Regions from separate parts of the Shewanella alkalitolerans genome, predicted to be linked through region 1. Evidence: predicted binding sites of a transcription regulator. Region 1 holds the regulator's gene; each other region holds the start of a gene.
The links. Region 1 encodes FliA, which starts transcription of late flagellar genes. Its sites were predicted from a motif close to CTAAAGNTNNNNNNNNNNNNGCCGATA; they were not measured.

Region 1 (9,890 bases):
TGTGCAGCAGGTGGACACCATTGGCCTGGAGGTGGGCTACCGCCTGATCCCTCTGGTGGATAAGGGCCAGGGTGGTGAGCTGCTGGGCCGCATCAAGGGCGTGCGTAAGAAGCTCTCCCAAGAGCTGGGCTTTCTTGTTCCCGCCGTGCATATTCGCGATAACCTGGATCTGGCGCCAAACACCTATCGGATCTCCCTGATGGGCGTGGCTTCTGGTGAGGCGGATATTCGTCACGACTGTGAGCTTGCCATCAACCCCGGTCAGGTATATGGACCATTAGATGGTGTCGAGACCACAGATCCCGCCTTCGGCTTGGAAGCCGTGTGGATCGCCCCTGAGCTCAGAGAACATGCTCAGACGCTAGGTTATACCGTGGTGGATGCCGCCACCGTAGTGGCGACTCACCTGAGTCAGCTGTTAACCAACAACGCCTCCAAGCTCCTGGGCTACGAAGAGGTACAGCAGCTGATGGATATGCTGGCCAAGCATTCGCCTAAGCTGGTCAGTGGCTTCATTCCCGATGTCTTGCCGTTAGGCACTGTGGTCAAGGTAATGCAGAACCTGCTTAACGAAGGCGTGTCGATCCGCGACCTGAAGACCATAGTCCAGACCCTGCTCGAGTACGGGCCTAAGAGTAACGATACCGAGGTGCTTACCGCCGCCGTACGTATTGCACTTAAACGCATGATTGTTCAAGAAATAAGCGGCCCAGAACCGGAAATTCCTGTCATAACTTTGGCGCCTGAATTGGAACAGATGTTGCATCAGTCTATGCAGGCAACGGGAGGCGAGGGGCCGAATATCGAACCTAGCCTTGCCGAGAGGATGCAAAAGTCGTTACTCGACGCATCCCAGCGTCAGGAGATGGTGGGCCAACCAGCCATCCTACTGACATCGGGTATGTTACGTTCGACGCTGTCGCGTTTTGTTAAACATACGATTCCAAATCTGCGGGTGATCTCTTACCAAGAGGTACCCGATGAAAAACAAATTCGCATCGTATCGGCGGTCGGTCAGTAGAGGGTATTTAATTGAAAATAAAACGTTTTTTGGCAAAAGACATGCGCTCTGCATTGGCCCAGGTGAAAGAGACATTAGGTTCGGATGCGGTGATCATGTCGAACAAGAAAGTTACCGGCGGTATCGAGATCGTCGCCGCGGTAGACTACGATGAGCCTAAGCCGAGCGTGGCGAAAAATGATGCCGTGCCTCTGTCACCCAGCTTTCTCGATCTGGCCGAGGAGAAGGTTTCTATCGGTCGTCAGCCCATCAAGACAGAGTCAAAAAAACAGCCATCACCCGTGGCCGATTCGCTGCAAGCGCTGCTTGAGCGTCAACAAAATCGCGTCAGTCAGCAATTAAGCCAATCGAATGAAGCACTCGAGATGCCTGCCTGGGCCCAGGGATTGAAGGCACCAAGCGATGAAATAGCCTCGCCTAATATGCATGGCAGCAAGCAGGCTAATCCCCATGCCAACACACATGAGAGCCAGAATTTTAACCGTGCCAAGCGCGATAAGAGCGCGCCGGCCAGCGAACTCGAGTCTATGCGTGAGGAGTTGGCATCACTCCGCAACCTACTGACACATCAGGTGACCTCACTGCTGACCGAGCAGAAGAGTCGTCTGGATCCAGTCGGCGCCATGCTAGAGAGCCGCCTGCTGGACGCCGAATTTAGTCCTGAGGTTGCCGCTAAGTTATCGGCCCTTAGCGAGCACTATATTCCGGCAGATTTGGTGAAGGCCTTGCCACGCAGTCTGGCGAATATGCTCGACAACCAAGGGGACGACATCGTTCGTCAGGGCGGTGTCGTCGCCTTCGTGGGCCCAACTGGTGTGGGTAAGACGACGAGTGTCGCAAAATTAGCCGCTCGATTCGCTGCACAGCATGGTTCAGATCAAGTTGCACTCATTACAACCGATCATTATCGCATTGGAGCCTATGAGCAGCTGGCAACCTATGGCAAAATAATGGGGTGCCCGGTCAAGCAAGCTCATGATCTCAATGAGTTGGAACAAATTCTTTATCAGTTCCGCAATCGCAAGCTAGTATTGATAGATACGGCGGGCATGGGACAGAGAGATGTGAGATTGTTCCAGCAACTTGATAATTTAACTGCAAATAGCAGATTACCTATTCGCAGTTATCTGGTACTGTCATCTACAAGTCAAAGAAGAGTGCTTGAAGATGCCGTCGCGCAGTTTACCCGGATTCCATTATCCGGTGCGATTTTGACCAAATTAGATGAATCAGTGGCCTTGGCACCGGCGTTGAGTGTGTTGATTCAAAGTGGATTACCTTTGAGTTATGTCACCGATGGACAAAGAGTGCCAGAAGATATGCAAGTAGCCGACACCTTAGCCTTAGCCAACAAGGCCCTGTCGGTACTCGAAAAGAAAGTGCAACCAATACAGAATAACGAAAGGTCATATGAACAGGCCTACGCATTTGAGTAATATAATGAGTCGGGATCAAGCAAGCGGTTTACGTATGATGAATCAACCATATAACGAAAAAGTAAAAGTAATTGCCGTAACCGGTGGTAAGGGTGGCGTAGGTAAAACCAGCGTATCGATCAATACCGCCGTCTCCCTGGCCGAGAAGGGCAAGCGCGTGCTTGTGCTCGATGCCGACTTGGGCCTGGCCAACGTCGATGTCATGTTGGGCCTGAGAGCCGAGCGCAATCTCTCCCACGTATTATCTGGCGACGCCGACCTTGACGATATTATCGTACGCGGTCCTAAGGGGATTGGCATTATTCCAGCCACCTCTGGCACCCAGGCCATGGTCGAGCTGACACCGGCGCAGCATGCGGGTCTGATCCGTGCCTTCAGCGAGATGAAGACCCAGTTTGATATCCTGGTGGTCGATACCGCGGCAGGTATCTCAGACATGGTTCTCAGCTTCTCTCGTGCCTCTCAAGATGTGTTGGTTGTGGTGTGTGACGAGCCGACCTCTATTACCGATGCCTATGCTTTGATTAAGATTCTTAGCCGAGAGCATGGCGTATTCAGATTTAAGATTGTGGCAAACATGGTCAGAAGTTTGCGAGAAGGGATGGAGTTGTTCGCTAAACTTAGCAAGGTAACCGACCGTTTTCTCGACGTGGCCCTAGAGCTGGTTGCGACTATCCCCTTCGATGAAAACCTTCGCAAATCAGTTCGTAAACAAAAGTTGATCGTCGAGGCATTTCCTAAGTCGCCGGCGTCAATTGCTTATCACGGCCTAGCGAATAAGATTATTAGCTGGCCAGTGCCACAACAACCGGGCGGACACCTGGAGTTCTTTGTAGAGCGATTGGTTCAACGTCCCGAATATCAAGAGGATCGTACGAGTGAGTAAAGCCGCTGCGTATACTTGTTTAGATAACAAAGCTTCTATTGTCGAACAGTATGCACCGTTGGTAAAAAGGATTGCTCACCATTTACTCGCTCGTCTACCCGCCTCGGTGCAATTGGATGATCTGTTACAAGCAGGTATGATGGGCCTGCTTGAAGCCTCGGCCAAGTTCGATGGCAGCAAGGGCGCCAAGTTTGAAACCTTCGCCGGTATCCGTATTCGCGGCTCCATGCTCGACGAGATTAGGCGAGGAGACTGGGTACCCAGGTCGGTTCACCGTAATCAGCGACGCATAGCCCAGGTGATTGACGAGCTAGAACAAGAACTTGGACGTGACGCAAAAGACAATGAAATTGCGGATCGACTTGATATGACGCTCGATGAGTACCATCATATTCTTAATGATGTTTCTGTCGGGAAAGTAGTTGGAATTGAAGATCTTGGTGTATCGGTCGATGTAGTAAGACAGGAAGACGATCATCAGGACGACGCATTTGAGTCACTGGCAGAGACACAGTTCCACGAGGCCCTCGTCGAGGCGATTAAATTACTGCCAGAAAGAGATGGATTAGTTTTGTCGTTATATTATGACGAAGCATTAAATTTAAAAGAGATCGGTGCCGTACTTGATGTCAGCGAATCCCGAGTAAGCCAGATACACAGCCAGGCGATGCTCAGACTCAAAGCTAAACTCAAGCATTGGACCAAAATATAACGATTACATGAGCAATATAAAAACAGCTCCGCGGAGGAAACCTTGGACAAGAATATGAAGATTCTCGTTGTTGACGACTTCTCAACAATGAGACGCATCATCAAGAACTTGTTGAGAGACTTGGGTTTTAATAACACTCAGGAAGCAGATGACGGTTCGACAGCCTTGCCTATGTTGCAGAAAGGCGATTTTGACTTTGTCGTGACCGATTGGAATATGCCTGGCATGCAGGGGATCGACCTGTTAAAGGCTATCCGTGCTGATGACAACCTGAAGCACATTCCTGTGTTGATGGTGACTGCGGAAGCGAAAAGGGAACAGATCATTGCAGCGGCGCAGGCCGGTGTGAATGGCTATGTGGTGAAACCTTTTACTGCGGCGACATTGAAAGAGAAGTTAGACAAAATTTTCGAACGACTCGGTTAATCAAGGTTGAGCTATGCAGGCAGAAACTTCAGGGCTGATCAATCTAGCACAGGCCAAGCAACTCGTTGATCTGCTAGAGGCGGGTCAACAAGAGATGGCCGATGAGCTAATTCGCGATATCGCCAGCCCGATTCAGAAAGAGCTGTTTGACGAGGTGGGTCGCCTAACCCGTCAGCTTCACAGTGCCATAGTGGACTTTCAGGTGGACGGTCGCCTCGTGGAGCTGGCTAATAGCGAAATTCCCGATGCCAAAGAGCGCCTCAATTATGTCATCGACATGACTGAGCAGGCCGCCAATAAAACCATGGACGCCGTCGAAGAGTCTCTGCCCCTTGCAGATGCCCTTACCATGAACGTACAGGCCGTTAAGCCTTCCTGGGATCGCCTGATGCGTCGAGATATTCAGCTGCACGAATTCAAGGCGCTCTGCCATGACGTTCAGCAGTTCATCGAGCGTAGCGAATCCGATTCCAATCGTTTAAAAGAGTTACTCAACAACATATTGCTGGCCCAGGACTTCCAAGATCTGACCGGACAGATGATCCGCCGGGTGATCGAGCTGGTGCGAGAGGTTGAGAATAACCTGGTCTCTATGTTGACCGTATTTGGCGAGCAGCCCGCCACGGATAAACCCCGTGCATCTGAGAAGTGCGTCGAAGCTGAAGGTCCTATTATGAACGCTGATCAGCGTGATGATGTCGTGACAGGGCAAGATGAAGTCGATGACTTGCTGTCGAGTCTAGGTTTCTAAGTAGGAGTCATATGAATGTCCTTTGATGTTGATGAAGAGATACTGCAGGACTTTTTGATTGAAGCGGGCGAGATCCTTGAGCTTCTCTCTGAACAGCTGGTGGCGTTAGAGAATAACCCCGACGACACCGAACTACTCAATGCCATCTTCCGGGGATTCCATACCGTTAAAGGCGGCGCCGGCTTCCTGAGTCTGACGCCCATGGTGGATGTTTGTCACGAAGCGGAAAACACCTTCGACCTGTTGCGTACAGGTAAGCGCAGCGTTTCTGCCGAGCTGATGGATATCATTCTCCAGGCCGTCGACACCATCAACTCTATGTTTGCCGAGACCCAGGCGGGTGTAGAGCAAAGCCCTGCCGATGAAGGCCTGTTAGCAAACCTTAAATTATTGAGCTCTGGTGGCTTATTGCCATCTGAGCAGGGCGGGGCGTCAGCCGAGGCCGTTGCCGAAACGCCGGTTGAACCGGCTGTCGAAATACCAGCAGATGATGGTATCGAGCTGTTTGATATGCCGCTCGATGACGGTGTCGAACTGTTCGACGAGCCGGTAAGTGATACGCCCGTGACCTCTATCGTCGGAGAAGGCGATATCGATGAGATCGATGAATCTGAATTCGAAGCCCTGCTCGATGCCCTTCACGGCAGTGGTAAGGGCCCATCAAGTACGGCGCCTGCCGGTGCGGCGCCGATTCAGGCGAGCGATAGCGACGACATAACAGACGATGAGTTCGAGTCGCTGCTCGATGAACTTCATGGCTCGGGTAAATTCCAGGCCCCTTCGGCCCCAATTGCCAAGGTGCCTGAGCCAACCTCGCCGCCGGTGGATGCCGATGAGATCACCGACGATGAATTTGAAAAGCTGCTCGATGAGCTGCATGGCGCCGGTGCCGGCCCTGGCAGCGAGACCAGCAAGCCTGCGACTCCGGCGGCCCCTAAGGCGCCAGAGGTCTCCGCACCTAAAATGGCAGCTCCTGCGCAACCGAGTGTTAAGGCACAGCCCGTTGAGGTGCCAGCTCCTAAGCCTGTGGTGAAAGAGAAGGCCGCGGCCAAGGCGCCAGCGACCAATATGCCTCAGGCGGAAACCACAGTGCGCGTCGATACCGCGCGCCTGGATCAGATCATGAACATGGTCGGTGAGCTGGTATTGGTGCGTAACCGCCTGCTTAGCCTTGGGATTTCCCGCGATGATGAGGATATGTCTAAGGCGCTGGCCAACCTGGACCTGGTAACTGCCGATCTCCAGGGGGCGGTGATGAAGACGCGCATGCAGCCGATCAAGAAGGTGTTTGGCCGCTTCCCTCGTGTAGTACGTGACTTAGCGCGCAGCCTGAATAAAGAGATCGATCTTCGCATGATAGGTGAAGATACAGATCTGGATAAGAACCTGGTTGAAGCCCTTGCAGATCCTTTGGTTCACTTGGTGCGTAACTCGGTTGACCATGGTATCGAGATGCCCGACGAGCGTGAAGCTAATGGTAAGTCGCGTACCGGGACTATTACCCTTTCTGCCAGTCAGGAAGGTGACCATATCCTGCTCAAGATTGAAGATGATGGCGCGGGGATGGACCCAGATAAGCTCAAGCAGATCGCCATCAAGCGCGGCGTGCTCGATGAGGATGCGGCGGCGCGCATGTCTGATGAAGAGGCCTATAACCTCATCTTCGCCCCAGGCTTCTCTACAAAAGTGGAGATCTCCGATATCTCAGGCCGCGGCGTCGGCATGGATGTGGTGAAGACGCGTATCACTCAGTTAAACGGTACCGTGCATATCGATTCATTAAAGGGTAAGGGGACTTGCCTGGAGATCAAGGTACCACTCACCCTGGCGATTATGCCGACCCTGATGGTGGAAGTGGCTCAGCAGGTATTTGCCCTGCCGCTGTCGAGCGTTAGCGAGATCTTCCACCTGGATCTGACAAAGACAAATGTTGTCGATGGCCAGCTGACCGTCATAGTGAGGGAAAAGGCGGTACCACTCTTCTATCTCGAGCATTGGCTGAGTCGTAAGGCGGTGAGCTTTAAGCATGGCGACAAGCAACACGGCCACGTTGTGATAGTCCAGCTGGGTACCATGCAAATAGGCTTCGTGGTTGACTCTCTGATAGGTCAAGAAGAGGTAGTGATCAAGCCACTGGGCACCTTGTTACACGGCACCCCAGGCATGGCTGGCGCGACTATTACCTCTGACGGTGGCATCGCATTGATATTAGATGTGCCCGGCTTATTGAAACATTACGCCAAGAACAAGAAATAACAGTTAGTGGCACAGTGAGCTAGAGGATCAGCGTGATGCCCAGAGGCGTCACGCTTTGTTTCGGCAAGGATCCTGTTGTAGATAGGAATTTGAATGGCCATAAAAGTATTAGTTGTCGATGATTCAAGCTTTTTTCGTCGCCGAGTCAGTGAGATTGTCACCAAGGATGCGGAGTTAGAGGTCATAGGCACGGCGTCTAATGGCGCCGAGGCGGTTAAGCTCGCTGAGCAATTAAAGCCACAAGTGATCACCATGGATATCGAGATGCCAGTGATGGACGGCATTAGCGCCGTGCGTGAGATCATGGCGAAGTGTCCGACCCCCATCTTGATGTTTTCATCCCTTACCCACGATGGCGCCAAGGCAACCTTGGATGCCCTGGAAGCCGGTGCGTTAGATTTTCTTCCTAAACGATTTGAAGATATTGCCACCAACAAGGATGAGGCGATCGCTCTGTTGCAGCAGCGCATCAAGGCGCTGGGCCGTCGCCGCGTATTCCGTCCCATACTGCCTCGAAGTGTGCCGCCAAAGCCAGCGACAACCTCTGCTTCTACGACAGCGCCGACAAGAGAGATGGCGCAGCGTCCAGCGCCGCGTCCGAGCGCGCCTGTTACCCGCGCCAGTGGTAAGAAATATAAGCTTTTGTTGATCGGCACCTCAACCGGTGGCCCCGTTGCGCTGCAGCGGATATTGACCAAGCTGCCGGCGAACTATCCTCATCCTATTCTGCTTATCCAGCATATGCCGGCGGCCTTTACGCTCGCTTTCGCCGCACGCTTAAATGGCCTGTGCGCCATCGAGGTGAAGGAGGCGCAAAATGGCGATCAGCTCAGGGCAGGCTGCGCCTACCTAGCACCAGGTGGCATGCAGATGATGTTAGAGCGCGGCGGCACCTATGGTCGCATCAAGATAGTGGCCGGTAGCATGGATATGAACTACAAGCCCTGTGTCGATATTACCTTTGCTTCGGCCTCAAAGCTGAGTGGCGGCGAGACCCTGGCCGTGATATTGACAGGCATGGGCGCCGATGGTCGCGAAGGGGCCAGGATGCTTAAGAATGTCGGGGCGACTATCTGGGCTCAAGATGAGGCCAGCTGCGTCGTTTACGGCATGCCACAGGCGGTAACCGCCGCAGGGATATCCAGTCAGTCGATAGCACTCGATGATATGGCCGAGGCCATCATTCGCGAGAGCGGACGTGGCTAGGCAGCGACAAAGCCTCAGCACCACTGTGCTGTTGCTGTTTTTTCTCTTGTTAGTTTGCTGCCTAGTGACCGGATCACTCTATCTCGACTTGCGACATAAGAATGGTTTGCTCGAGGAGAAAATTGTCCAGCTCGAGAAGAGTCAGGTGCTGCTGATGGTGCCCGACGAGCAGGCGCAGGCCTTGGCAGATTGGATGGAGAATAATCCTGAATTTACTCAGTCTATCATCAAGCAGGCAGAGCCTGGCAGCCAGGTGAGAGTCGAGATTGGCCCAGAAGTGCCTGAGGCGATCGCAAGGCAAGAGGCAGTTAGCCTTACAGACAGTCTTAGTCAACGAACCGATAGTCTCGATGAACAGACTGTTAATCGAAATGAGCAGCAGGATCAGACCAGGCTAACGCCCTTGTTACCTGCGGCAGAAGCTGAAGAATCAAGCCAGGGTGAACACCAAAGTGAGCACCAGAGCGAGCAAAAGGTGGCCAGCGCCACAGATAAGGCGACACAGGATGGTAAAACGCCATCGCAGCCGGTTAAGCTGTCAGAAGATAAAGATGGTGTTAAAGTAATAAGCCTGCCCCATGGCGGCATTCGAGTTACGACTCGCGAAGATAATTAAAACGATAACCTGATGGCGATACGCTCGAGGATTTAAGGGGTTTTACTTGAAGATCTGGACCATAGCAAATCAAAAAGGGGGCGTGGGTAAGACGACCACAGTGGCGAGCCTGGCTGGCGCCATGGCAAAGCGGGGTAAACGAGTCTTGATGATAGACACTGATCCCCACGCGTCCTTGGGCTACTACCTGGGCATAGATTCCGAAGAGGTGCCCGCCTCGCTCTATGATCTGTTTCTGAAACACAAGAACCTGAATAAAGATCAGGTGCTTGCCCATATCGTCCCCACTAAGGTGGAAGGGATAGATCTCTTGCCGGCCACCATGGCGCTGGCAACGCTGGATCGCTCGCTCGGTCATCAGGAAGGGATGGGGTTGATCCTTAAACGCCTGCTTGCCTTAGTCGCCGACCAGTACGACGTCGCCCTCATCGACTGTCCTCCGGTGTTAGGGGTGTTGATGGTTAACGCCCTCGCGGCCAGTGAACATATCATTATTCCGGTGCAGACAGAGTTCCTGGCGATCAAGGGGCTAGATCGCATGGTCAAGACCATGACGCTCATGGGACGCTCTAAGAGCACC
Region 2 (9,890 bases), 550 kb from region 1:
AAAGTCTCACGCATGCTGAGCAAGTTTGGCGCCGTGCGCACCCGCAACGCCAAGCAGGAGATGGTCTACTGCCTGCCCGCCGAGCTTGGGGTCCCGACGGCCGGCAGCCCACTGAAAAACTTAGTGCTGGATGTCGACCATAATCAATCTATGATAGTGGTCAGAACCAGCCCAGGCGCAGCCCAGCTGATCGCCAGACTGCTGGACTCTATAGGTAAGCCTGAGGGCATACTGGGCACCATCGCCGGTGACGATACCATCTTCATCTGCCCTTCCAACATTCAGGAAGTGGACAAGACGCTCGAGACGGTCAAGTCGCTGTTTAACTACGCCGATTAGTCCGCTTCGCAAAGATAGCCTAGGCCATCCCCCGAGAGACATCCTTTAGCCTGTTTGGGCAAAGGGTGTTTTTTTATCTAAGTTTTGACTTGGTTTTACCTAGGTTTAATCACGCTCAAATTGAATACTGTATATCTGATAGGATACACTGAGTCCAAACCATCCCCTCTGTCACCCGATGGTTAAGGACCCGAGATGAATAACAATAAGATAATCAATATCGACAACCTTTGCTGGGAATCTTGGCAACACTCAGATCGATACGCCAGTCATCAGAAACATATCGGCGACGCCGCCGGTTGTCAGCAGATCGGTGTCACCATGGAGCGACTGGAACCCGGCAAGCTCTCCTCCGTCGCCCACTATCACACCAAGGAAGAGGAACACCTCTACGCGCTGCAGGGCGAAGCCACCCTGTATATCGACGGCGAGCCTCACCCCTTTAAGCAGGGCGACTATATCTGTTTTACCGCCAACTCAGGCATCGCCCATACCCTGAAAAACGAATCCGACGCCGACTTCCTGTTTCTGGTGCTGGGCAATCGCGATCCCCACGATGTGGTGGTGTACCCGGAGCATAATAAGGTGCAGGTGCGCTCCATCGACGAGATCTATGCCAAGCGCCCTACCAACTACTGGGACCCCGACCGTTAAGTCACCGTTAAGCGGGCACAAAAAAACACACCTTAGGGTGTGTTTTTATTGGGTTAGAGTCTAGCTACTAGACGCTGGTCACTTTGAGGAATTCAGATTGAGAGACTCATATTAAGCGACTGTTCAAGAGAACCGCTATGCCTTAATCCTCGAACTCTAATCCTCGAATTCTGCCTCTCGCTCCATGAAATCAAGCGATGGGGCAAAGAATGCCGAGCCGGTCAGTGCCTGGGTAAAGTGCATCAGGTGATCATGGTTCCCCTCGCCGTCGCCATGGACCATGCTGCTCAGCATCTTCTCAAAATGTACCGAGTTGCGACAGACGGAGATAAACATCAGCCCCTGCTCCTTCATCGACCCGTAAGGCATACTCTGGCGCAGGATCTCCATCGACTTACCGTCGGCATCCTTCAGATTGACCCGCTTGATGTGGCTGGTAAGCGGCTTGTCCTCAGAGGCATACTCGATATTGTCTATCTTGGTACGGCCTATGATATCTTCCTGCTTCTTCTGCGGCAGACGGTTCCACTTACTGAGGTTATGGGCAAACTTCTGCACATGAATATAGCTGCCACCACGGAAATACTCGTCTTCGTCGCCCACCAAGGCCACATCCTGACGATGACGCCCCTTAGGGTTCTCTGTGCCGTCGACAAATCCGGTTAGATCCCGGGTATCCATAAACTGGAATCCCCTCTCCTCATCCACCAACTCAACCAAATCTTCAAACATCTGACACACCTCGTTGGCTACTAGGTGCAAGATGTCGTAACGATCGCAGCGCAGATGCACGAAGAGATCATACTCATGGGCCGGTGCATCGCGGTTGTCGGCATGCATGGCCGGGAAAGGCTTGAGCTGTGAAGGACGACGTCCTGGATACAGGCTATCCCAGTAGTTGGCACCTATGGCCACGAAACCGTTGAAGGCGCTGTCGGCATACTGGTCGGCCAATTCATAGATATACTGAGCGACATTGGCGACGCAGGGACGCAGCTGAGACTCGACGCCGTCGTTGGCGTTGAACATCAGATACACGCTATGTAAATTTCCTTCGGCACACACACCCAGCTGTTCACGTGGCATAACCAGACTATCCATAAATAAACCTACCTTTCGTCAGTCTCAATTTCGGCGTTATTATCCGAAACTTTAGCGATAATTAGTATTACACAACCCACAAACCGTTAAAGCGAAACGTCATTTACCGGCTAGATTAACTTTTTTTTAAGTTGGCAACCATAGCCAGACGCAAATGCCCTTCACAAAAGTGTTACATAGGCCAGCTTAGAAGAGCACCGCCGGATGAGGCGTCACCGACAGGCCAACCTTCTGCCCAGGGCTAAAATGGTGCAGGGGCGAGCGCACCGCCAATATCTCCTCGCCAATCAAGATGCTGTAGTGGCACAGATTACCGAGGAAGCGCCGCGCTATTATAGTGCCCTCACCTTGCTCATCTTCTGCCATCTGCAGCTGCTCCGGACGCAGCAGGAGCTCGCCGCGATATCCGGCCGCTTTGGCCAAATCACTGCTGCTTTGTACCTCACCCAGCAGGGTCTGTAATCGGGCCCTATCTTTCACCTCACAGCTAAGATAGTTCACCTGACCGAGGAATTCCGCCACATACTTATCCGTTGGCTCGGCGTAGAGGCTCTCTGCACTGCCATATTGGGCTATGCCCCCATCCTTGAAGAGCGCCAGCTTATCGGCAAACACGAAGGCCTCATCCTTGCTGTGGGTTACAAACACGGCACTTACTCCGCGCTGCTTTAAGATCTCGCGGATCTCCACCATCATCTCACCACGCACCTTAGCGTCGATATTGGAAAAGGGCTCATCGAGCAGCAAGAGTTCTGGCTCATAAGCAAGCGCGCGAGCAATCGACACCCGCTGCTGCTGACCCCCCGAGAGTTCGTGAGGATAACGGCCCCCTAAGCCCTCTAGCTTCACCAGCGCCAGCATCTCACCTAGCCTCGCCTGTCTGGCAGACTTATCCAAGCCTTTCACCCCGAACAAGATATTCTCGGCCACAGTCAGGTGAGGAAACAGAGCGTAGTCTTGGAAAATCATCCCGACCTCTCGCCGCTCGCTAGGCACAAACGTCTCGGGTCCAGAGAGCAGTCGGCCATTGATGCTGATACGCCCTTGGGAGATAGGCTGCAGCCCGGCAATCGCCTTGAGGAGCGTGGTCTTGCCACAGCCACTTGGGCCGAGCAGGGCGGCAATTTCTCCCTGATGCAGCACAAGATCTAAGCCGCGCAGAATCGTCTGCCCCTGATAATCGCTGTGAACCTGTTCTATGGTAAGTGTCGACATACTAGTTACCTTGCTCCAAGGAGCGATTGAGATAGATAAGCGGGACTAACCCCACCAAGACGATCACTATGGCCCCCAGGGCGCCCTGCTCGAGCTGTTCGTCTGAGACAAATTGGTAGACATAGGTGGCGAGATTCTCGAATCCCACGGGCCTGAGCAGCAAAGCCGCCGGCAGCTCCTTCATACACTCGATAAAGACCAGCAAGATGGCGGCGAAGATGCCGCTGCGCAGCAGTGGCAGATGGATCCGCGATAGAATGGCGCTAGGCTTCATCCCCATGGTGACCGATGCCATATCCAGCGAGGGACTGATCTGTTTATAGCTGTTTTCTATGCTGCCGATGGCGATGGCGGCAAAGCGGATCGCAAAGGCAAAAATTAACACAAACAGGGTGCCACTGAAGATAAGCCCAGGCCCACTCTGGTCGAAATAGGCATAGAGATCGTTGACCGCGAAATCAAGAAGGCTCAGAGGCACCAAAACGCCTATCGCCAGCACTGTCCCCGGCAGGGCATAACCCGTCGAGGCCAGGCGTGAAGGCAGGATATCGATTTTTCTTGGACTGCAGCGCCGGACAAACATCAAGAGCAAGGCGAACACCACAGTGACTAGGCTAACCACCAGGGCAATGGTCAGGCTGTTGAGACTGTATTCCCAGAAGGCCTGATTCCAACTGACATCAAAGTAATCCCAGGCATACCCCAGCAAGACCCAAACCGGCAGACCGAAGGCCAACAGCAACAGCACAGCGCAATAGCCCGCGGCGAGCCAGGCCTTAAACCCCGATAGCGCATATCGTTCATGGGAGGTTATCGGCGTCTGTTTCTGAAACAGCTGCTGTTTGCGCCGGGCAAAGCGCTCGGCGCCAATCAGACAGAAGACCACCAGCAGTATGATGGCTGAGAGTTTAGCTGCCGCCGCCAGACTGCCGTATCCCAGCCAGGTATCGTAGACCGCCGTCGTCAAGGTTGGCACGGCAAAGTAGCTGACGGTAGCGAAATCGGCGGCCGTCTCCATCGCCACCAGCGCCGCTCCCACCGCCAAGGCGGGCCGTGCCATAGGCAAATTCAGACGCCAGAAACTGCGCCAGGGCCCCGCGCCCATCACTCTAGAAGCGTGCAGCAGGCTTGGCGACTGCTCCATGAAGGCGGTGCGCGCCAGCAGATAGATATAGGGAAACAGCACCAGTGCCAGCATCACAGACGCACCGCCCAGGGTACGCACATCGGGAAAGTAATAATCCGTGGGCGACAGCCAGCCATTGACTTGCCGCAGCCAAGCCTGAACAGGCCCGGCATAATCCAGCAGATCCGTATAGACATAGGCGACCACATAGGCGGGCATGGCTAGTGGCAGCAACAGCGCCCACTGAAACCAATTGCGTCCGGGAAAATCACAGCGGGCCACGCACCAGGCCGCAGGCACGGCGATCAGCAAGGCGCCCAGGCTGACAAACAACATCAAGGCCAAGGTGTTGAAAATATAGGTAGGCAAGACGGTTTGCATCAGGTGACCGAATACCGCCTCATCTGGCACCATTGCCTGTATGCAGATCGCCCCCAGGGGCAGGGCGAAGCAGATGGCGGTCAGATAACTTAGGGTCGACCAGGATTTGGGAAAGCCTAAAATCATAGAAAATCTCAATAAAGCGAGTCAGGCCATTATCTGTGACCAACTTAAATCTAAGCTTAAACGCAAACGATTATTAATTGAATAATGACCCATGCGGCATAAAAACGAGATAGCCTTCCCGAAGGAAGGCTATCTTTTAAGCAACGACCGCCTAGCACTAGAGATCGAACTTAACCTGATCGAGCAACTTCACCGCCGCGCCGTGATACTCGGCCAGCTTGTGGATGGGCAGCTCATCGGCCTTATAGTCACCCCAGGAGGCTACCAGCTTGGACGGCTTCACATCCACCTTGACTGGGTATTCCATGTTGAGTTCGGCATAGGTCTGCTGCGCCTGTTGACCCGAGAGGTATTCCATCAACTTGATGGCGTTCTCGCGCGCTGGGGCATGCTTAGCCAGGGCCATACCTGAGACGTTGATGTGAGCACCGCGATTTTTCTGATTCGGGAAGTTGATATTGACCGCCTCGGCCCAAGGTACCTGCTTAGGATCTTGCAACATCTTACCCAGGTAGTAGCTGTTACCTATGGCGATATCACACAGCCCCTCTTTAACCGCCTTCACCTGCGCCCTGTCATTACCCTGTGGCTTGCGGGCCAGGTTTGCCTTAACGCCTTCCAGCCAGGTCTTGGTATCTGCCTCACCATGATGGGCGATCATCGACGCCACCAGAGAGATGTTGTAGGGATGCTTACCGCTACGGGTACAGATCTTGCCCTTAAATTTAGGATCCGCCAGATCTTCATAATCGAGCTCCAAGGGCCCGAGACGCTCCTTAGAAGAGTAGATATTTCTCACGCGTTTCGTCAGGGCAAACCAATCGCCATTGGGCGAGCGAAGATTCGCAGGAATGTTCTGCGCTAAGGTCTCGCTGTCGACCGAGGCCACCAACCCTTTATTCGCCAGCTCCATCAAACGGGAGAAATCTGAGGTAAGCACGAGATCCGCAGGAGATAGGCGTCCCTCGCGGGCGATTCGCTCGGCAATGCCCTGTTTGGCAAATACCAGATTGACCTTGATGCCTGTCTCCTTGGTAAAGTCAGCCAAAATAGGATCGATAAGGAAAGCCTGTCGGTAGGAATAAACCGTGATGCTGTCGGCCGCATTGGCCATTGAAGTGACACAAGCAAAACCCAGAACAGCCAAACGTTTCATGAATCTCATGCAGATACTCCGCGATAAAGTTAATGATAATAATTATCAATTGCGACAAGAGTAATCAATCTGACAGGAAACGGCAAGTGAGATCCGTCAAAATTTGCGACGCCACTCATTTTGACCAAAAGGCCGCTCATTTTGACCAAAAAAGCCTCGCTGACTAGACTCAAAGGACTCGGCCACAAAAAGGATCTCACATGTTTCTGGAAATTCTCGCGCTGATACTCGCCGTCATTCTTATTTTATTCCTGTTTAAACATAGATTTACTCGGGTACGAGTCAGGCGGGCCCGCAGAGCCGCCGTGCCACAGGCCAACCTGAGCACCAGGATGATCAGCGAAGCAGTTCCCCATGCGCCGACGCACAGCCTTAATACCAGCCATCCCTATCACTGTGTCGAGATCGTCAACGAAGAGGGCCTGTGTGGCAGCGCGAAGAAATTAAGAGGCAAACGATTCCTCTCCAAAGACGCACCAACACTACCACTTCCCAGCTGCAGTGAGGGCGAATGTAGCTGTCGATATCGACATCATGAAGACAGGAGAGAACAAACTGACGATAGGCGGGTCGACTTCGGTGTGACCCGTGAACTCTATGGTGTGTTTGGCGAGCCTAACCGGCGCAGTCAACCGGCTAAGGGACGGCGCCATACCGATACACGCCACTAACAGCTAACTGAAAAGCGCCAACAGCTTCTTACTACACCCAAATCCTTGAGTGCAAACTCTGTAGTGATACAGCCTAGGCGTGGGGACGCGTGGTTAACATTGCTGCGCTCTTGGAGAAGGTCTGTAGCCATCTAGCCGTCGCCGGGGCGACCTTACGCCAATCCAGATCCGGATGACGAAAATCTACATACTCTAACAAACAGGCGAGACAGATCTGCTGCAAGGACACCTTGCTGTGGCCAGAAATGGCCATCAACTCTATCTGCGCCAAGCCCCTAAGTAAGGCCTGTTCAAACCGGGCCGTCCAAAATGGGCTACGCAAACCCTCATCGTCACGCATCTGCTCCTGCCTTAAGGCCACCGCGCTATCGAGCAAGCCCTTAATCAGGGAATACTGGGTCTCGCCATACCAGGAATCACCGGGCAGTCCAAACAGCTCGCCACCACAATACTCATGATCTAGGTAGCGCAGGATCACCTCGCTGTCATACAAGGTGCCACCATCGTTTAACAGCAGACAAGGGATCTTGGCCAGCGGATTGGCATCCAGCAATAGCTCGGTATTCTCAAGTGGATTGACGGCGACCGGCTCGATGCCCCTGATGGCAAACTGCGCGATAACGACCCGCACGGTTCTGGCGTAGGGTGACGCCGGCGAAAAGAGTAATTGCATCTCACTTCCTCTACCAATATTTCTCGACGGTGACCTGCCCTGGCGCCCGGCGAAGGTTCTTAGCCAGCCCGCGGGACAGCAACAGGGTATTGAGCTCTTTGATCATCTCTGGATGGCCACAGATCATCACCTGTGAATCTTGCGCGCTCAGCTTGAGGCCGACCTGCTGCTCGATCACACCGCACTCGATACCTTGGGTGATGCGGCAACTGAGCGCGCCTTCCACCGGCTCCCGAGTCACTGAGGTGACTAAGGTAAACTTTCCGGGGTATTTGGCCTCGAACGCCTTAAGCTCTTCATAATAGGCGAGATCCTCTTGATAGCGCACGCCGTAGACTAAGATCACCCGCTCAAAACGCTGCCAGGGTTCGGTGGTTCTCATCATAGAGATAAAGGGGCCCACGGCGGTTCCTGTGGCAAAAAACCACATATGCTTGCCCTGGGCTGGGATCTCATCCAGCGTCATGAAACCCGCCGCCTTGGTGGAGATATCGACATTGTCTCCCGGGGCTAAGGCCTGCAACTTAGGCGACAGCAGGCCATCGTCGACACTGACCGCCAGCACCTCCAGCAGCGGCGCATCGGGCGCATTGACCAGTGAATAGGCCCTGGCGACACGTTTATCGTCGATATGCAGCGACAACTTAATGAATTGTCCGGCAATGAAATCGCCGATATCGGCCGACAGCTTCAGGGTAAATAACTGATCGCTCCAGTCAATCCGCTCTACAACCTTTGCCTCTCCCCACATATCCCCACCTCTGCTGGCATCAATCGATACTGATACTCCCATGATTCATAGATTTTCTATCCGAGTCAAGACAACAAAAAACCCCTTATCTTAAGGGGTTTACCGAAATCAAATGGAAGTCAGAAGGCCTTATTCTTGCTCTGTTTCTTGATTGAAACTGTCTCTGAATGCCTGCAGCCCTTCCTGTACTAAGCCATAGGTCTTGTCGACCCCAGCCACAATATCGCCTTCAAGCACCTTGAGTCCGGAGAGGATATCTTTGGCCTCATCGAAACCTTGGTCAATGGCACCGCCGATAATGTCCATGAAGGAGCTAAGTTGCTCACCGAAGGACATGCTGCTGTTTTGCCCTTGATGAATGGCGAAGAATTGAGTCGCAAAGCTGACGATACGCTCGGCCGTCGCCTCAGGAGAGTTATCCACCCCTTGAGCCGCCGCCCTCTCGATGGCGTGCTCGCCCATGGTCGGTGCCAGCTCTTCATTAATCGCCTCTATAGCCGCCTTATACAGCAGCTGCATGGGCTCATTGCCCGTGCTCAAGTTCACCTCTTGCTGCGCTTCCAGGATCATTTTATTCATCAAGTGCTTACTGGCCGCCAAGGCCGTCTTGTTCTTGGCCACTTCGGAGACTTGCTGACCATGGTTAGTCGTCGAATCTGTCTTGTTGTGCGCCGCCGCAGATACGGCTCCGCCGTGATTTTGAATCTCCATAATCGCCTCGCTCACCAAATTAAATTAACCCTCAGCTATTATTATCGTCCATTTTGCAAGCAACTTTAGCGCAAATGCCCAATTAATCTGTCATCGGCAATTCACCCAAAGTGCGATATGCTAACCAATTCGTTAATTAAATAAGGGTTCCCATGTTACGACTCATCAGCTTTGGACTTCTCGCCCTGGTAGCATACCTGCCGATGGCGCAGGCCAATCCAGCGATCGCCAGCAAGACGGTAATTCTGGTGCGTCATGCCGAAAAAGCCGACCAGGGACGCGACCCTAGCTTGAATGACGCGGGCAAGTTGCGAGCACAGGCATTGGTTGAAAGCTTGGGCGATACCCCACTCAGCCTAGCCATATCCACACAATTTAAGCGCACCCAGGAAACCTTAACGCCGCTTATTATCGCCAGAGGAATTCCTTTAGTTGTCATCGACGCAGGCAAGGATTTGGACAAACATATTGCAACCATTGCCGACAAGGTGATGGCGCAGCAGGGCAATGTGATCATTGCCGGCCACTCCAATACTGTGCCACTAATCATCAAGGCACTTCGAGGACCCGAAATACCTCAATTGAGAGAGGATGAATATGACAATTTGTTTATCCTTTCCCTGCCCCAAGATGGCGCAAGTAGCCTGATAAAAACCCAATATGGTGCAACTTCAGGCAATACCCAATAAGGATTAGACATTAGTCTAGATAGCGCTAGCTTTATGATCTAAACTTGATTACATTAGCGATATATGGAATAGCAGCACGCGCTGACATTAAGCGCAGCCACGGAGAATCACTGGTGAGTAATTCGTTTTTTGGAGCGGGAAATAAAAGTAAACCTTTGTCGGTTAGCTGTCAAAACTGCAACCGATTAACGGTTATCGAAGGCGAGACAATCTGCTTCAAGGGTGGAGAGATCATTAGACTGACCCCCTATGAGCCGCAAAATACCAAGCTCAGCCTCCTCTGTGACGGTTGGAAGC
Region 3 (9,890 bases), 230 kb from region 1:
TGAGCAGCCTGGATGAGTTTGAGGTAGATCTTGGCGAAGTGCAGACCAACATGTTGTTTGCCCGTGTGGCCGAGGGTGTGGCGATAGACAAGCTGGCCGCGTCACTGAAGGCATCTGGTATCCTCATCAGCCCGGGCAAGACGCTGCGGCTGGTCACTCACGCCGATATCCGCCGCGAAGATATCGATCTCTTTATCGATAAGCTCAAGGCGTTGCTCTGAGCGATTAGCCTAGCGAGACAGCCATAGTGAAAGCAAAAAGCCATCCTCAGGATGGCTTTTTTACTTTTACACTATTTCAAGAAAACGCTTTTGAAGAAAAAGTTAGCTCTCTAAGTGCTTGGCACCACTAGTGATGATGGTCGTGGCCGCCTTCAAGTAGCTTGCCGTCTGCCGAGTAGAAGCCTGAACTGCCGTGCTGAATGAAGCCCTGGGTGATCATCTTGGCGATGAAAGGGTCAGACTCGCTGTCGCCCACATCGGCAAAATCAAGATCTTGGTAACCCGAGGTCAAGAGGTCGAAACCTTGCTGATTGATAGGGGTCAGCTTGGTGAGTTGATAGTGAAGCTGCTGCTCGCCCTGGGTAATGGTCAGGCTGGCTGGAAGCTGGAGTTCGTTTATCCAGTCAAGTTCCAGAGACTGCTGCTTGCCTTGGGCGTGTGCTTTGCCCTTATGGGAGCCGCTGTTGTGAGTGTAGCTTTGCTGAGTAAAACAGGCATCTTGATGCTGCTCGCCCTTATCGAATTGGCTCAAGGCGGCGGGGGCGATAAGATGAAACTGCTTGTCGATATCCGTATGAATATTAAGGGCCAGCAGATCGCTTCGGCGATAGCTGATAGAGCGTTTCTGCTCGGGGAAGTAGCGTACATACTCGCCATTCTTCTGCCAGGCCTCATAGCTTACCGGGCCGCGCTGATAGATGATGGTGTCGTCGAAGCGGGTCAGGATCAGCTGGTGGGCTTGCGCCTTATCATCATTTCCAGCGGTTATCTGATAGCTGGCTTGAAAGCGCGTCGGCTGAGCGGCGCTGTCGCAGATCAGCGTACTGACGGCATGCTGATGTCCTTGGCTGTCTGACTGAGCGTGAGCCATGGCTAGTTTTCCAACGAGCAGGTTGCCCATTAGCAGGCTGCCGGTGACGCCTAAAAAGAGAGAGACTGACTTGAATGTTGAGCGAGACATAATAGACCTACTGATATTTCTCTTTAACCAAATAAGCAGCCTGACACCCTAGTTTAATAGGTATCAGGCTGCGGGTCGCTGCGCCTTATTGCGCCGCGGCGGCTTCTGCCTTCTTGACCAGATCACCGGCATAGTTCATCACATGGAAGATGTGATTCTGCTCTACGGTACCCTCAACCAGGCTTGCACCTGGGCCACGGGCGAAGATGGCCACATCTTCACCGGCATGGGTTTCGCTTTCCAGCGGTACCAGGGCTTCCTGGTGGAAACCGGCACTCTGGGTGTCGATGTAGTTCAGATCCACACGACCAGGCTCTGCAGCGTAGTTGTAACGCTCGTCACCACCGGTTTCCAGCGAGCCAAAGCCCAGACCGTTGGCATAGCCGACAGTGGTGTATGGCATGCCGTTAGCATCGGTAGAGTTAGTCACAGACGGCTGACCGTTTGCATCGTTGCTCTTAACCAGACCCAGGATTGGGTTACCACGGGTTGGATAACCTGCGATGGTGAACACATGGCTGTGGTCGGCGGTGACCATCAACAGGGTGTCGTTAGCCGAAGTTTTTTCCATGGCCACACGTACTGCCTCAGACAGGGCGATGGTATCGTGCAAGGCACGGGCCGCGTTACCGGCATGGTGAGCGTGGTCGATACGACCGGCTTCGACGATCAGCACGAAGCCTTTGTCGTTCTTGCTCAGAATGTCGATACTCTTAGCCGTCATCTCTGCCAGTGAAGGCTCGCCGTTTACGCCATCTTCGACTCTGTCATAGTCATATTCCATGTGAGACGAGTTGAACAGACCCAGGGCGTGCTCTGTGGTGCTTGTGTCCATGGCCAGGAAGCTGTCACGGTCGGTCACATAGGCGGCGTTAGGGTACTGCGCCATCCACTCGGCGGTCAGGTCGCGACCATCTTTACGCTTACCCGCCTTGCCTTCTGGATCGACAGTGGTGTTAGGGATGAAGGCGCGACGACCGCCACCCATGACCACGTTGATCCCTTTGCCGTCGTTGAAGTCCAGCATCTGGGCGGCAATGTCTTTACAGCCATTGGTAACGGCTTCGGCCGGCAGGTTGCTGTCTGCTTCCCAATCACGCTCTGGCACATGGGCATAGGTCGCCGCAGGGGTAGCGTGAGTGATACGGGCGGTAGAGACCACACCGGTAGACATGCCCGCCATGGCGGCCAGTTCCAGTGAGGTGACCAGGTCTTGGCCTGTAGTTGATGAACAGACACCGCGCTCGACGCCTTCACCCTGAGAGATCACACCTACGTCTGTCTTCACACCTGTGACCATGGCGGTCATGGTGCCGGCAGAGTCCGGCGTTTGGCCATCGACGTTATAGGTCTTGGCCAGGCCTAGGTGAGGCAGGGTCTCGAAAGAGAGTGAGTTCTCTTCACCTGTCTGACCTTTTAGCTGACCGTCGAGGATGCGCGCCGCGGTCACGGTTGACACGCCCATGCCGTCGCCCACAAACAGAATGATGTTCTTGGCGGCGCCTGCCTCGTTGTTGTTGGTCATGCCCGACGCCTTAGTGACGCGGTTTTGGCCATCGATATACCATTGGTTAACGCCGGTCCAGTCTTTGCCGTTAGTGCCGTTGCTACCGTCGGTACCTGGCGTACCTGCGGTGCCATCTTTACCGTTATCACCGTCGCTACCACAAGCCGCTAGGCCGAGAATGGCTGCTAGAGACAGTACTAGTAGTTTCTTATTCATTTTGTTGCTCCCAATTAATACTTAGTACCGCCAAGCGCTTGGGCTTGGTTGATGATGTGGAAAATGACGTTCTGTTCCATCACGCCCTGTACCAGATTTGAGCCTGGGCCTGTGGCGTGCAGGCTGATATCTTCACCGGCGTGCGTCTCGCTACCCATAGGGATAAGTGACTGCTGCATAAAGTCTTTGTCTTGCGTATCGACTGAAGATAGGTCGTCACGATTACCCACAACGGCGCCAGGACCATTGGTGTAACCTAGGGTGGTGTATGGCTTGCCATCCAGAGCGGTTGAAACAGTGCCGTCTACGCCATGTACCAGACCAAGGATAGGGTTACCACGCTTTGGATAACCTGCGATGGTGAACACGTGGCTGTGGTCGGCGGTAACCAGGATCAGTGTCTCATCTGGGTTGGTGTTTTCTACCGCGGCCTTAACGGCGTTAGAGAGTTCGACGGCGTCAGCCAGGGCGCGCTTGGCGTTGCCCGCGTGGTGACCGTGGTCGATACGGCCCGATTCGACGATCAGCAGGTAGCCGTTGTCGTTCTTCTTCAGCATCTCGATAGACTTCTCAGTCATCTCGGTCAGTGAAGGCTCGCCACCAACGTCGTCGGCGCGATCGGCTTCATATTCCATGTGAGACGAGTTGAACAGACCCAGCAGGTGGTCTGTGGTGGCAACATCGATGGCGTCGAACTCTTCGCTGTTCCACACATAGGCGGCGTTGTCGAAGTTTTCGACCCAAGCTTTGGTCAGATCCATGCCATCCTTACGCTGACCCTTCTTGTTTTCACCATCGGTAACTGTGTTAGGGATGAAGGCGCGTCGACCGCCACCCAGGGCGACCGTCAGGGCATTGTCTTTATCGCGCATGACCATCTGGTAGGCGATATCTTTACACTCGTTAGCCACAGCCTCGGCAGGCAGGTTGGCGTCTGATTCCCAGTCGCGCTCAGGGCTGTTGGCATAGGTAGCTGCTGGCGTGGCGTGGGTGATACGGGCGGTAGAAACTACGCCGGTAGACAGGCCCTTGGCGTTGGCCAGGTCAACCAGGGTGACCAGCTCGTTGCCTTTAGATGACAAACAGTTGCCACGCAGTGACTGGTCAGAAACAGAGATAACACCCGCCTTAGACTTAACACCCGTGGCGATAGCTGTCATGGTGCCAGCGCTGTCTGGAGTCTGTTGGTTGGTGTTGTAGGTCTTGATCAGGGCGGTATGGTCGAACTTCTCGAAGCTTAGGAAGTTCTCTTCACCACCTTGGTTACCGGCCATCTGTTGGCCTTGGTAGATACGCGCGGCGGTCAGGGTAGAGATCCCCATACCATCGCCCACAAATAGAATGACGTTTTTGGCCTTTGCTTTGGTTTCTAGTGTGGCCTTGTCTGACACCCGTTGGGCACTTTCCTTATACCAATGGCTGTCTGTCTGAACACTGGGTAACACGGCGCTGTTGGCGGCCATGGTTACTAGGCTGCAAGAGATCAACGCAGCTAATCTTTTTATCATCATCACTTTCATCATCCGTATTGGGTTGAAGTAAATTGTTCGCTATTTGAGATAAAGCGGCCTGATTGTCAGGTATCCAGATGACAGAATTGATGAATTAAGATTGCAGTTATGTGAAGCTAAGATGTCGAAACCCTTTTTATGCCTGAGTTAACTTGGTGCAAAGGGCACTAAAACGGTGAGATAAGTGTCGAAGGTGTGATTTTAAGTTATTGTTTTTATGTGTTTTTAATTCTTGGTCTGTTTCTTGTAACGCTTTCGTCTGAGTCTATCAGGGAGAGCCCAAATGAAATATTACAGTCGACGCTTTATTAAACCCGAACATTTAAATCCGGCTAATGCATTGTTCGGCGGACAGTTATTAAGCTGGATAGATGAGGAGGCGGCCATCTTCGCGGCCTGTCAGATGAATAGCCAGAGCATAGTCACCAAGATCATCTCAGAGATCAACTTCATGACCCCGGCGCGTCAGGGCGATGTGATCGAGTTCGGCTTAGCGCTCATCAGTGCCGGGGTCAGTTCCATCACCGTCTGCTGCGAGGTGCGTAACAAGGCGACCCGTCTGCCTGTGGTGACCATAGATAAGATGATCTTCGTTAACGTGGATGAAAATGGCTTGCCCAAGCCCCATGGGATGCGGGCTAATGCTGCCTAATGGCTGCTTAGTCGATGCGTAATAGCTGCTTAGCCGCTGCTTAAGAGCTGCTAAATAGAGTCTAAAGCTGTGCCAGAGATAGCCAATAAAAAAAGAGGGCGGATATGCCCTCTTTATCTTTATCTTCAGATCAAGGCCACTAGGCCGGTCCGATTTAATTTTCTTTGCTCAGGTCTTCTTTGACCGATTTGACCGCATCGCGGGACGCATGACCAATCGCCTTGGTGGTGTCACGGGTGGCGTGGCCGATATCTGTGGTCACCTCTTTGGTGGTGTTACCTATTGAGCGACCTGCATGCTTAAGGTCGGCGCAGGCGCTAAGGGCGCCAAGGATCATAACCGCGCTAATAATTTTTTTCATAATGATCTCTTGTTGACAAAAGTTGTCACATTTTAACCCGTTAGCCCATCGAGCGAAAGCCTCCCCAAAAGGGAGGCTCATAATGGCTAGGGCTGTGCACTCGATTAGCGCCTCGACTGTTACTTGGTGAACGTCTTAGTGCAGCTTGAGGTGAGGGTGGATGATGCGGCTGATCCCCTTGGCAAACATCAACAGGGTACCTTTAAAGATCCCATGTAGTTCAATTAGATGGCGCCGATAGAGCGAGGTATAGACGAACCTGGCTATCTTGCCCTCCACCAATACGCCACCGCCGATGAAGGACATCAGGTTGCCCACGGTATGGAACTTGGACAGGTTTACCAGGGAGCCGAGATCTTTATAGAGGTACTCCTTGCTGGGGGGGTGCCCGACTAGCATCAGGCTGATGTTGTCCGCCGTCATCAGTGCCATCTGCCGCGCCGACTGGCCCCTCGGCGGCACCCAGGAGCCGTCTGGCTGTGGGCAGGCGGCGCAGTCGCCGATGGCGAAAATGTGGGGATCCCGGGTGGTCTGCATGTTGGGCTTAACCATCACCTGATTGATCTGATTGCTCTCCAGGCCGCCAATCTCACGCATAAAGTCGGGCGCCTTCACCCCGGTGGACCAGATGGTCATGTCGCTGGCGATGGTCTGGCCGTCACAGGTATGCAGCGCATTTTCATCCACCCGGTCGATACGAGTATTGGTCATGACCCGAACGCCAATCTGATTAAGCTGGTTCGTTACCGCCTGGGAGATCTCCTGCTTCTCCACCTTGGGCAGGATGCGTGAGTCAGCCTCGATCAACGTGACCTCTAACAGGCTGGTGTCTATCTTGTAGCCGAAGCCGCTGAGTTGCTCGACCGCATGGTGCATCTCGGCAGACATCTCGACGCCGGTCGCCCCGGCGCCGACCACGGCGATCTTGATCTTGTCGTCTAGCTGATGATGGCTGGCATAACGCATAAATTTATTGAGCAGCATGGTGCGGATCTGCATCGCCTGTTGGGTGTTGTCGAGGAAGACGCAGTGCTCCCTGACCCCAGGGATCTTAAAATCGTTGGCGATACTGCCGATGGCCAGCACCAGATAGTCGTAGTCTATGCGCCTGGCGGGCAGGAGCTCATTACCTTTATCATCTAAGATGGGGGCCAGGATCACTTGCTTGTGCTCGCGGTCGATATCTGTCATCGCCCCCTGCTGAAAATGGTAGCCGTGGGCGGCTGCATGACCTCGGTAGCTGATGGCATCTATGCCGATATCCAGCGCCCCGGTGGCGACCTCGTGCAGCAGGGGTTTCCAGATATGGCTGTCGGCGCAGTCGATAAGGGTGATCTTGGCCTTGCCCTTACGTCCCAGTTTACGACCTAGCTTGGTCGCTATCTCCATTCCACCCGCACCACCGCCAACGATGACGATATTGGCCACTGCACCCATGAGGCTATTGCTCCTATATTCAGCTTAAGTTGATGATTGCCCGGCATTGTTCTGCCAGCAAAACTGTCTTGAATCGAGAAAAGTGTAAGCTTGAGGTGATATTTTGGCAATTAGCCTAAATTGGCGTGATTAAGCGGGTAAAAATAGCGGTTTTATACATAACCAATTGTTTTGTAAGTGGTGTCGTTTGTGGTTTCTGCGGTTTTATTCTGTATTTGTCACATTTTGGTGCAACGTAAATGTGATCTAGATTGTTTTGTGAGCAGAAAAGTGTGAGCCAGATCGAGTGTGTGATCTGGCTCCTGGAGAGGTGGTTTAGCGACGATTAGGAGAGTTTGGCGAGGCGCTGACGGTAGTCCTCAATAAGGTGAGCCATGATCTCCTGTACCGAGCTGTCTTTGGTGGCATCGTCCATGAAGATCTTAAAGGTCACTAATACATGGCCATCATTTTTCAGGCGGTCGCTTTGCATCGAGAAATAGGCGCTCTCGCCATCGGCTTCTCTGATGGTAAAGCCGTCATGTTCGAAGATGCGGTGACCGGATCTGTCGTGCCACTTGGTGATGCGACTCAGGCCTATTTCGCATGACTGATTGAATTCGATATGGTTTTGCCAGGTGGTTGGGTGAGCGGGATCCTTAATATGCGGGCATCTGACTGTATAGTTATAGACATGAGAAATGGCTGTCATAAATTACCTTCCTGATTATGGATACAAGGGCCATCATAGGCACTGCATTTCTTTAGGGTCAACAACTATTCGTCCAGTATTTGCCGATTTACCCGGCCATGGGAGAAGACCCTTAACCTGTTGTAGCACGATAGGATTGGCCATAACCTTGTGCTGTGTCTCATTTTTAAGCCCATTTTGCCATCTGCTTAATAAAGCATCAGCTAATAGACGTTTTTTTCCCGAATCGGCCTATTTTGTCAAAACTTGCGCTCAGAAAAATCCACTGACCCGCGCCGTTAATCCAAGATGAAAAATTTAAAAAATGCCAAATGAGTCAGTTAATTGCCCTTGCTATTCCTGGTGAAAGTATTAGCTTGTTACTAATATGATAAGCAGTTGTAAATGACACTGCCCGTCATTCACATCTGTCTGCCGTCTGATGAAAGTTATCCATGAATTGTCGCTTGGCGCTCTGGAGGCCCTAATGCTTGGTAGAAACGCTTCACCTCTCTCTCGACTCACCCTGTTTAGCGCGGCGCTGCTGCTCGCGGCTTGCGGCAAGGCGCCAGCCCCCGGGCCCGCCGTTATGCCCAGCGTGATAGTTAACACCGCCCAGGTTAAGGAGATCCGCGCCAAGACGGAGATCGTTGGTCGCACCCGGGCATCGGAAGATGTGGTGATCAAGTCGCAGATCCAGGGACAGCTGCTGAAGCGCACCTTTGTCGAGGGGGAAGACATAGATGCCGGCGAGCTGCTGTTTGAGATAGACCCCTCCACCTTTGAGGCCGAGCTGGCGCAGCAACAGGCGGTGCTCAAGCAGGCCATCGCCTCTCGCGATGTGGCGGTGATGAACTGGGAGCGTGGCCGTCGCCTGCTACCCGATGGCATGATCAGCGCCCAGGACATGGATGAGCTTACCAGTCGTAAGCTGACCACGGCGGCGGGTGTGGTGCAGGCCGAAGCGGCGGTGAAGGCCGCCGAGTTGCAGCTCAGCTATACCAAGGTTTACGCCCCCATCTCGGGCCGCATCAGCGGCGCCAAGGTGAGTCAGGGGGATATCATCACGCCTCAGTCTGAGCTGGCCAGCCTGGTGCAGTTGCAGCCCATGTGGGTCAACTTCCAGGTTGCCGAGAAGACCATCATCTCCGCCAAACAGAACTTTTCCAAGGCCGCCAAACATGAGGTGAAGATCTCGGATATCGTGATCCGCCTGCGCCTGCCCAACGGCACCATGTTCGACGAGACTGGGTATATCGACTTTATCAGCAATAGGGTCGATGCCGCCACCGGCACCCTGGAGCTCAGGGCCACCTTCAATAATGAGAGTAAGCTGATGCTGCCCGGGCTGTTTGTGACTCTGGTTATCGAGTCCCCCATTAGTGAGCAGGCCATTTTAATTCCACAGGCGGCGGTGCAGGAAGATCAGCAGGGACGTTTCGTCATGGTGCTGGATGGTGACAACAAGGTGCAGAAGCGGGTGGTCGAACTGGGTGACAGATTCGGCGTCGACTGGCGCGTGCTCAGTGGCCTTAACGAGGGCGAACGTATCGTGGTGGATGGTCTGCAGAAGATCCGTCCGGGTATCGAGGTGAAGGCCGTCGAGCAGCAAGCGGTGCCTTTCCAAGAAGCTAACGATGCCTAATCGGGGGTCATTATGATCAGTGAGTTTTTTATTCATAGGCCGAAATTTGCCTTCGTGATCTCAACCGTGCTGACCCTGGTGGGCTTGATCTCCATCCCCATCTTGTCGGTGGCCGAGTTTCCCGAAATTGCGCCGCCTCAGGTGAGCGTCAGCACCAGCTATTCCGGGGCCAGCGCCGACATAGTCAAAGACACCATAGCCCAGCCCATAGAGGCGGAGGTCAACGGCGTCGAGGGGATGCTCTACATGCAGTCCAAGAGCGCCAACGACGGCAGCTACTCCCTCAACGTCACCTTCGATGTGGGCACAGACGCCGACATGGCCCAGGTGAAGGTGCAAAACCGGGTGCAGCAGGCGATGCCCAGACTGCCCGAGGAGGTGAAACGCCAAGGGGTGAAGGTTGAGAAGCAGAGCCCCAACATCCTCATGGTGGTAAACCTGGTTAGCCCCAACGAGACCTTCGATTCGCTGTTTATTACCAACTATGCCGGCCTAAACGTCAAAGACGCCCTGGCGCGGCAGAATGGGGTATCTAAGGTGCAGGTGATCGGCGCCCTGGATTACGCCATTCGTATCTGGCTAGATCCCAATCAGATGGCCAGCTTTGGCGTGACCGCCAGCGATGTGATCGCCGCCCTGAGAGAGCAGAATATTCAGGTGGCCGCCGGTCGTATCGGCGCCGCGCCCGTGGATCCCCAGCAGCAATTTC

Region 2: the regulator FliA is predicted to act here: its motif matches at 8,947-8,973, upstream of K0J45_RS04365 (DUF5610 domain-containing protein).
Region 3: the regulator FliA is predicted to act here: its motif matches at 7,782-7,808, upstream of K0J45_RS05825 (cytoplasmic protein).

Annotation. Positions count from the first base shown of each region.
Region 1 is NZ_CP080422.1:1,525,198-1,535,087, forward strand. Features, by position in the region: gene flhA (flagellar biosynthesis protein FlhA) at 1-1,021, shown strand, start outside; gene flhF (flagellar biosynthesis GTPase FlhF) at 1,033-2,457, shown strand; gene K0J45_RS06800 (MinD/ParA family protein) at 2,462-3,343, shown strand; gene K0J45_RS06805 (RNA polymerase sigma factor FliA) at 3,336-4,055, shown strand; gene cheY (chemotaxis response regulator CheY) at 4,098-4,481, shown strand; gene K0J45_RS06815 (protein phosphatase CheZ) at 4,495-5,232, shown strand; gene K0J45_RS06820 (chemotaxis protein CheA) at 5,248-7,488, shown strand; gene K0J45_RS06825 (protein-glutamate methylesterase/protein-glutamine glutaminase) at 7,582-8,694, shown strand; gene K0J45_RS06830 (membrane anchored protein in chemotaxis locus) at 8,759-9,310, shown strand; gene K0J45_RS06835 (ParA family protein) at 9,357-9,890, shown strand, end outside.
Region 2 is NZ_CP080422.1:976,506-986,395, reverse strand. Features, by position in the region: gene argR (transcriptional regulator ArgR) at 1-339, shown strand, start outside; gene K0J45_RS04405 (cupin domain-containing protein) at 535-993, shown strand; gene K0J45_RS04400 (Dyp-type peroxidase) at 1,150-2,094, opposite strand; gene K0J45_RS04395 (ABC transporter ATP-binding protein) at 2,281-3,309, opposite strand; gene K0J45_RS04390 (ABC transporter permease) at 3,311-4,942, opposite strand; gene K0J45_RS04385 (Fe(3+) ABC transporter substrate-binding protein) at 5,100-6,107, opposite strand; gene K0J45_RS04380 (hypothetical protein) at 6,299-6,769, shown strand; gene K0J45_RS04375 (glutathione S-transferase N-terminal domain-containing protein) at 6,843-7,442, opposite strand; gene K0J45_RS04370 (ferredoxin--NADP reductase) at 7,453-8,193, opposite strand; gene K0J45_RS04365 (DUF5610 domain-containing protein) at 8,323-8,904, opposite strand; gene K0J45_RS04360 (phosphoglycerate mutase family protein) at 9,057-9,593, shown strand; gene K0J45_RS19735 (hypothetical protein) at 9,707-9,890, shown strand, end outside.
Region 3 is NZ_CP080422.1:1,296,009-1,305,898, forward strand. Features, by position in the region: gene ltaE (low-specificity L-threonine aldolase) at 1-221, shown strand, start outside; gene K0J45_RS05795 (hypothetical protein) at 349-1,182, opposite strand; gene K0J45_RS05800 (alkaline phosphatase family protein) at 1,268-2,905, opposite strand; gene K0J45_RS05805 (alkaline phosphatase family protein) at 2,920-4,416, opposite strand; gene K0J45_RS05810 (acyl-CoA thioesterase) at 4,700-5,068, shown strand; gene K0J45_RS05815 (hypothetical protein) at 5,223-5,429, opposite strand; gene K0J45_RS05820 (NAD(P)/FAD-dependent oxidoreductase) at 5,565-6,866, opposite strand; gene K0J45_RS05825 (cytoplasmic protein) at 7,192-7,557, opposite strand; gene K0J45_RS05830 (efflux RND transporter periplasmic adaptor subunit) at 8,024-9,181, shown strand; gene K0J45_RS05835 (efflux RND transporter permease subunit) at 9,194-9,890, shown strand, end outside.